2 regions of the Halomonas aquatica genome follow, and region 2 is predicted to be linked to the other one. Evidence: predicted binding sites of a transcription regulator. Region 2 holds the regulator's gene; the other holds the start of a gene.
The links. The regulator sigma-54, encoded in region 2, starts transcription at its own class of promoters, with help from an activator protein. The targets are predictions, from matches to a motif close to TGGCACNNNNNTTGCTNT.
Positions count from the first base shown of each region.

Region 1: ABE960_RS10410 (P-II family nitrogen regulator) is a predicted target of sigma-54. The motif match lies at 2,315-2,332, and genes of this name have one in related genera.

Region 1 covers NZ_JBEGCJ010000004.1:299,670-303,879, reverse strand. The annotation lists gene ABE960_RS10425 (accessory factor UbiK family protein) at 1-312, opposite strand, end outside; gene ABE960_RS10420 (P-II family nitrogen regulator) at 608-946, shown strand; gene ABE960_RS10415 (ammonium transporter) at 982-2,232, shown strand; gene ABE960_RS10410 (P-II family nitrogen regulator) at 2,384-2,722, shown strand; gene ABE960_RS10405 (ferredoxin--NADP reductase) at 2,855-3,631, opposite strand; gene ABE960_RS10400 (LysR family transcriptional regulator) at 3,777-4,210, shown strand, end outside.
Region 2 covers NZ_JBEGCJ010000005.1:293,433-297,642, forward strand. The annotation lists gene lptC (LPS export ABC transporter periplasmic protein LptC) at 1-185, shown strand, start outside; gene lptA (lipopolysaccharide transport periplasmic protein LptA) at 182-712, shown strand; gene lptB (LPS export ABC transporter ATP-binding protein) at 712-1,437, shown strand; gene ABE960_RS12595 (RNA polymerase factor sigma-54) at 1,580-3,004, shown strand; gene hpf (ribosome hibernation-promoting factor, HPF/YfiA family) at 3,175-3,483, shown strand; gene ptsN (PTS IIA-like nitrogen regulatory protein PtsN) at 3,491-3,976, shown strand; gene rapZ (RNase adapter RapZ) at 4,020-4,210, shown strand, end outside.

The sequences.
Region 1 (4,210 bases), on a different contig from region 2:
CGACTCGGCGCTTGGTGTCTCCGGCAGCGCCTCTGCAGGCTCGCTCGGTGAAGTCTCCCGAGAGGTGGCTCCATCCAGCCCCTCCTCCAGCGCCGCCACCTGCTGCTCCAGCGCCTCGACCCGCGCCCGGGTGCGCTGGAGCACGTCCATCAGGATGTCGAAGTCCTCCCTGGACACCAGCTCCAGGCGGTCGAAGGCGCCCTTGACCACCTGCTGGATGCCCTTCTGTACCTCTTCCGGCGCCTGGGAAGCACCCTGCAGCCGGTCACCGATCTGCTGGGCCAAGCGACTGATGCGATCATGGCTCACCATGGTGTCTCTCCTGAAACGTGATTGGATGCCTGACAAGAGGATACGCAAGCCTCCGGCACCACGCATCACCCTTCTATGCTCACTTATGGTGCGCAGTCATTCTGATAAATGCACCACAATGAATCATCATCGCCATCGACCTCGTTCGTCCCGCCGCCGTCCACACACAATAACTCGTCACATCCATATGATTTAAAATGAAAATTTTAAAATCTGGCATGGTTATCGCTTAAACAGGGCAGCCACTTGTCGGGCGGCACCATGCCAGCCCATATTCCAGCAAGGGAGATTCGGAATGAAGCTGATCACCGCCATCATCAAACCATTCAAGCTCGACGACGTCCGTGAGGCACTCGCCGACAACGGCGTCCAGGGCATCACCGTTACCGAGGTCAAGGGCTTCGGCCGCCAGAAGGGCCATACCGAGCTCTATCGTGGCGCCGAGTACGTCGTCGACTTCCTGCCCAAGGTCAAGGTCGAGATCGCGGTTGACGACTCACGACTCGAAACCGTGCTCGATGCCATCTGCAGTGCGGCCAACAGCGGCAAGATCGGTGACGGCAAGGTCTTCGTCACGCCTCTGGAGGACGTGATCCGCATCCGCACCGGTGAACGCGGTGCCGATGCCGTCTGACCACCCCTTCCCATTTCTGACGTGGAGAGACACCCATGAGTGAACTACCCGAGCTGAGCTATGCGCTCGATACCTTCTACTTCCTGATCTGCGGCGTGCTGGTGATGTGGATGGCCGCCGGCTTCTCGATGCTCGAGGCAGGCCTGGTGCGCTCCAAGAACACCGCCGAGATCCTGACCAAGAACATCGCCCTGTTCGCCATCGCATGCACCATGTACCTGCTGGTGGGCTACTACCTGATGTACTCCAGCGATGCCGGCGGCTTCCTGCCTAGCCTGGGCGCGCTTATCGGCAGCGAGAACGGGGTCGAAGCGGTGCTCGCCGGCGGCGATGGCGCCCCCTACTACTCCATGCGTTCGGACTTCTTCTTCCAGGTGGTGTTCGTGGCGACCGCCATGTCCATTGTCTCCGGTGCCGTCGCCGAGCGCATGAAGCTGTGGGCCTTCCTGGCCTTCGCCGTGGTCATGACTGGCTTCATCTATCCGGTGTCCGGCTACTGGACCTGGGGCGGTGGCTGGCTGGCCGAGGTCGGCTACTCCGACTATGCAGGCTCCGGCATCGTGCACCTGGCCGGTGCGGCCGCGGCCCTGGCAGGCGTGATGGTGCTCGGCCCGCGTAAGGGCAAGTACGGCAAGGACGGCAGCATCTATGCCATCCCCGGCGCCAACCTGCCGTTGGCCACCCTGGGTACCTTCATCCTGTGGATGGGCTGGTTCGGCTTCAACGGCGGCTCTGAGCTGAAGATGTCTGACGTGTCCTCCGCCAACAACGTGGCCCAGGTATTCGTCAACACCAACGCGGCCGCCGCCGGCGGCGTGATCGCCGCGCTGATCCTGGCCAAGATGTGGTTCCGCAAGGCCGACCTGACCATGGCCCTGAACGGCGCCCTGGCTGGCCTGGTGGCCATCACCGCCGATCCGCTGTCCCCCAGTGCGCTGGGCTCCGTGTTCATCGGCGCCGCGGGTGGCCTGCTGGTGGTGATCGCCATCGTGGCCCTGGACAAGCTGAAGCTTGATGATCCGGTGGGTGCCATCTCCGTACACGGGGTGGTGGGCATCTGGGGCGTGCTGGCCGTACCGCTGACCAATAGCGGTGCCAGTTTCGGTCCGCAGATCATCGGTATCCTCGGCATCTTCTTCTGGGTGTTCCTGGCCAGCCTGATCGTATGGTTTATCCTCAAGGCCGTGATGGGCATCCGGGTCACCGAAGAGGAAGAGTACGAAGGGGTCGACCTGACCGAGTGCGGCCTGGAAGCCTACCCCGAGTTCAGTGCCTCCAAGAAGTAAGACACCTACGCGAGTGAGCCCACGCTCCTCCTGGCCCCCTTCGGGGGGCTTTTTTTATTCCTCCCGCAGCGGGTGTATGCTCTGGCACAATGAACGCAGCCAGGGTGGCGTCCAACGCCACCGACCAACGGACAGGACGAGGATCAAGACCATGAAACTGGTGACCGCCATCATCAAGCCGTTCAAGCTCGACGACGTCCGGGAATCGCTCTCCGAGATCGGCGTCCAGGGCATCACCGTTACCGAGGTCAAGGGCTTCGGCCGCCAGAAGGGCCACACCGAGCTCTACCGCGGCGCCGAATACGTCGTGGACTTCCTGCCCAAGGTCAAGCTCGAGGTGGCCGTGGATGACGACATGGCGGTGAAGGTGATCGATGCCATCACCCAGGTGGCCAACTCCGGAAAGATCGGCGACGGCAAGATCTTCGTCACCGCTCTGGAGCAGGTGATCCGCATCCGCACCGGCGAGACCGGCAAGGACGCAGTCTAAGCGCGTAGCGCCGCAGACTGCTGTCATCGGCATTGCCGATAGCAACGCAAAACCCCGCCGGATTCGATCCGGCGGGGTTTTCATTTTTCCATCTCGATACCTGCCGCCCATGACCGGGCGGCTTGGCGCTGCTCACTTCTCGACGAACGCCCGCTCGATCACGTAGTCGCCGGGCTCACCCATGCGCGGCGAGATGGTGAAGCCGAGCTCGTCGAGCAGGTGGCTGGTGTCGTCGAGCATCGCCGGGCTACCACAGATCATGGCGCGATCCTGCTTGGGGTCGATGGCCGGAAGCCCCGTGTCCTCGGCCAGCTTGCCGCTGCGGATGTGGTCGGTCAGCCGCCCCATGGTGTGGAATTCTTCCCGGGTCACCGTGGGGTAGTAGACCAACTTCTCGCTGATCTCCTCGCCCAGATACTCATGGGCGGGCAGGTCCTTCTGGATGAAGTCGGCGTAGGCCAGTTCGCTGACGTTGCGGACGCCATGGACCAGCACGATCTTCTCGAAGCGCTCGTAGGCCTCAGGATCCTGGATCAGGCTCATGAACGGCGCAAGGCCGGTCCCGGTAGAGAGCAGGTAGAGGTTACGCCCCGGCAGAAGGTCATCGGTGACCAGGGTACCGGTGGGCTTGCGACTGACCATGATCTGGTCGCCGACCTCGAGGTGCTGGAGGCGCGAGGTAAGGGGACCATCTGGCACCTTGATGCTGAAGAACTCCAGATGGTCCTCGTAGTTGGGGCTGGCAATGGAGTAGGCCCGCATCAGCGGCTTACCGTTCACCTCGAGGCCTATCATGACGAACTGGCCATTCTTGAAGCGCAGGCTGCGCTCCCGGGTGGTGCGGAAACTGAACAGGGTGTCGTTCCAGTGATGCACACTGAGAACGTCCTCAAGCGCGAACTTGCTCATCCCGACTCCTTTTATATTCTATAAACGAATAAATAAGCCAAATATATTGTTAAGGCAATTCTAAGGGCCGGAAGGTTATCTGTTAAATGGATTGTATGGATAATACTTATCTATAATTTCGATATCATAGCCTGCGAGAAACGTCATGCGTTATACACTGCGCCAGCTGGAGGTCTTCGTTGCCGTCGCCCAGAACGAGAGCGTCTCACGTGCGGCCCGCTCCCTGGCGCTTTCCCAGTCGGCGACCAGCACCGCCCTGGCCGAGCTGGAGCGCCAGTTCGACTGCCGGCTGCTGGATCGCATCGGCAAGCGCCTGAAGCTCAATGCCCTGGGCTTCCAACTGCTGCCCAAGGCGGTGGCCCTGCTCGACCGCGCCGAGGAAGTGGAGGAACTGCTGCGTGGACAACAGGGAATCGGCACCCTGGACGTGGGCGCTACCCTGACCATCGGCAATTACCTGGCGACCCTGCTGATCAGCGACTTCATGCAGCGCCACCCGGGCAGCCGGGTACGGCTCTCGGTGCGCAACACCCGAACCATCATCGAGAGCATTCGCCAGCATGAGCTCGACCTCGGACT
Region 2 (4,210 bases):
AGATCCTGCATTTCGATGCCGATAGCGGCCACGCCTGGAGCGAGACGCCGGCTGTGCTGCGCCAACCTCCCCAGCGGATGAGCGGCGAGCGCTTCGACGCCTGGATCCATGACAACCGCGCCCGGCTGACCGACAATGTCCGCGGCCACCATCCGCCCCAGACCCACGAGGACCCCGAGTCATGACGCGAACTTCCCTCGCCCCCCTTTCGACCCTCGTCGTCATCGGCCTGTTGCTAGGCAGTGCTCAGGCACTGGCATTGGAGGGTGACGCCAGCGCCCCGATCGAGGTGGAGGCCAATCAGCTCGATCTCGACGATCGCGAAGGCACCGCCGTCTATACCGGCAATGTGGACATCCGCCAGGGGAGCATGCAGCTGACCGGCGACCGTGTGGAAATACGGCGCAACGACCAGGGCCAGCTCAGTCAAGCCACCGCCACCGGCGAGCGCGCCTACATCGAGCAACTGCCCGCACCGGACGAGCCCATGGTCCGCGGCTGGGGCCGCACCGTTATCTACCACGTCGCCGAGCGCCGCATCGAACTGATAGACCGCGCCGAACTGCATCAGGGTGGCGACACCTTCGATGGTGGCTACCTCGAATACTTCCTCGACCGCCGCGTCGTCCAGGCCCGCTCCGATGCAGAAGGTGTACAGGAGCGCCAGCGGGTGCGGATGACCCTCGAGCCCGCAAAGCAGGGCGGCCAGTGATGAAGACCCTGAGAGCCCAGCACCTGGCCAAGGGCTACAAGCGTCGCCGAGTGGTGCAGGACATCAGCCTCTCCATCGGGCAGGGCCAGATCGTCGGCCTGCTCGGCCCCAACGGGGCCGGCAAGACTACCTCCTTCTACATGATCGTCGGTCTGGTGCGCGCCGATGCCGGCGAGGTGCATATCGACGACCTGGACCTCTCGACCGCAGCCATGCACGAGCGGGCCAGGGCCGGCATCGGCTACCTGCCCCAGGAAGCCTCGATCTTTCGCAAGCTGTCGGTCGCCGACAACATCATGGCGATCCTCGAGACACGCCCGGACCTCGACCGCAGGGGCCGCGAGGCCAGGCTCGAGGAGCTCCTCGGGGACTTCCACGTGACGCACATCCGCGACAACCTGGGCATGAGCCTCTCCGGTGGCGAACGGCGACGCGTGGAAATCGCCCGGGCGCTGGCCACCGAGCCTGCCTTCATCCTGCTCGACGAACCCTTCGCCGGCGTCGACCCCATCTCGGTGGGCGAGATCAAGGGCATCATCCGCCAGCTCAAGGCCCGAGAAATCGGCGTGCTGATCACCGACCACAATGTGCGCGAGACCCTCGATATCTGCGACAGCGCCTACATCGTCGGTGACGGCCGGATCATCGCCGAGGGCAATGCCGAGGCGATCCTGGCCAACCAGCGCGTCCGCGAGGTCTACCTGGGCCAGGACTTCCGGCTCTGAACTCCAATCTCATGATATAAATGTCGTTATGGCTAAGCGGCATGAAGATTGCGCATGGCACGATTGTTGCATTTTTCCAGTTGCAACCCCCTCGGCCAGGGGCTAGGGTGGGAGTTTTCCTCACGTCGGGGGAACTCCTCTCATGGCCATGAAGGCTTCCCTGCAGCTTCGCGTCGGCACCCAGCTGACCATGACCCCCCAGCTGCAGCAGGCCATCGCCCTGCTGCAGCTCTCGACCCTGGACCTACGCCAGGAGATTCAGCAGGCGCTGGATTCCAACCCCCTGCTGGATGTCGAAGATGACTTCGGCGAAGAGGAGGTGGACGAAACACCCGACGACGACTGGGCCAGCGAGATTCCCGACGAACTCACCACCGACAGCGACTGGTCGGATACCTATCAGGACCTTGGTAGCGTTCCTGCCGGCGGCAGTGGCGAGGGTCCCGATTTCGAGCGTCAGGCGTCGGGGCAGAGCCTGCAGGGCCATCTGGCCTGGCAACTGGCCATGACCAACCTGGACGAGCGCCAGATGCTCATCGCCGAGAGCCTGATCGACAGCCTGAACGGCGACGGCTACCTCACCCAGCCCCTGGAGGAGATCCGCGACGGCCTCAGGGCCCAGGGCCTCGCGGGCCTCAGGAGCCGGGAACTCGAGCAGGTGCTCCTGCGCCTCCAGCAGTTCGAGCCCACTGGGGTCTTCGCCCGTGACCTGCGCGAGTGCCTGATGTTGCAACTGGCCACCCTGCCCGATGACACACCGCTCTTGCCCCAGGCCCGCCGCCTGGTTCGCCAGTTCCTCGAGGCCCTCGCCGGCGACGACCGACGCCTTCTCAAGCGCCGGCTCAGCCTCGACGATGAGGCCCTCGACACGGTGATCGACCTGGTACGCTCGCTGGATCCCCGCCCCGGCAGCGCCTTCACCGAAAACGACAACGACTATGTGATTCCCGATCTGATCGCGCGGCATGCCCGCGATGGCTGGCAGGTAGAACTCAATCCCGAGGCCATGCCGCGCCTGCGCATCCAGCCCGACTATGCCGCGCTGATTCGACGAGCCGACAAGAGCGAGGACAACCAGTTCCTCAAGGACCACCTGCAGGAGGCGCGCTGGCTGATGAAGAGCCTCTCCAGCCGTAACGATACGCTGCTGCGGGTGGGCCGCGAGATCATGGTGCGCCAGATCGACTTCCTGGAGCATGGCGAGGAGGCCATGAAACCCCTGATCCTGGCCGATATCGCCCAGGTCGTGGAGATGCACGAGTCGACCATCTCGCGAGTCACCACCCAGAAGTTCATCCATACCCCGCGCGGCATGTTCGAGCTCAAGTACTTCTTCTCCAGCCAGGTAGGAGGCGGCAACGGCGAGGGTGATGCCCACTCCAGCACCGCCATCCGCGCCCGGATTCGCAAGCTGATCCAGGACGAGGCCCCTCGCAAGCCACTCTCCGACAGCAAGCTGGTCGCCCTGCTCGATGAGGCCGGCATCGGCGTCGCGCGACGCACGGTAGCGAAATATCGCGAGGCGATGGGAATCCCCTCCTCCAGCGAGCGCAAGCGGCTGCGTTGAACGGGGTCCAATGGCGCACTCCAGTACCCGGATGCTTTCTCCCGAATTTGCCGCAAGCAATTGAAATCACGCTATTCGGCGAGAAATCCAATCCCCTCGACCGCGGGGGTATGCAGGACGACAAAAAGGGTTACAATCGATTCACACCCCGTAAGAGCAAGGAGCGTGTCATGCAAGTCAACATCACCGGCCACCATGTAGACCTGACCGACGCACTGCGTGACTATGTGCAGGAGAAACTTACCCGCGTCGAGCGTCACTACGACAACATCACCAACGTGCAGGTCACCCTCTCCGTGGAGAAGGAACGCCAGCAGGCGGCCTGCACCCTTCATGCCGCCGGTGCCGACCTCCATGCAGAGGCCATGGATAATGACATGTATGCCGCCATCGATGCTCTCGCCGACAAGCTCGACCGTCAGTTGGTGAAGCACAAGGAAAAGGCCCAGGCCCGCGCCCAGGGCGCTGGCGCCCGCTGATTCCGTCATGACACTGGACGCCATCCTGCCCCCCGAGCGCACCCTCTTCGATGTGCCGGGGGGGAGCAAGAAGCGAGTGCTGGAATTCTTCAGCACCTTCATTGCCCAGAACACGCCGAGCCTCGACAGCCAGGAGGTCTTCAGCCGACTGATCGGCCGCGAACGACTGGGCAGCACCGGCATCGGCAACGGGGTCGCCATCCCCCACGCACGAAACCCTCACTGCAAGGCACCCATCGCCGGCTTCCTCAAGCTGGCCGAACCGGTGGATTTCGATGCCATCGACGGGGAACCGGTAGACCTGGTCTTCGTGCTGCTGGTACCCGAGGAGGCCGACGAGGCGCATCTCGCCTTGCTCGGCCAGGTCGCCGGCGTGATGAACGACACCGACACCCGGGCCCGCCTGCGTCACAGCGCAAGCCAGCGCGAGCTCCATGAGCTCCTCATGGAGGCGATTCGACAACAGGCCCAGACCGGCGGCCAGGGAGGCTGATCCTCCTTGGCCGCCCGGCCATTACCACGACCAGGAGACCCGCATGCAGCTCGTGATCATCAGTGGCCGGTCGGGTTCCGGCAAGTCGATCGCGCTGCAGGCGCTTGAAGACCTGGGCTACTACGCCATCGACAACCTGCCGGCGATGCTGCTCGGCCCACTCGTTGATGAGCTCCAGGGTGATCGCAGCGTGCGCTCCTCGATCGCCGTCAGCATCGATGCCCGCAATCTCCC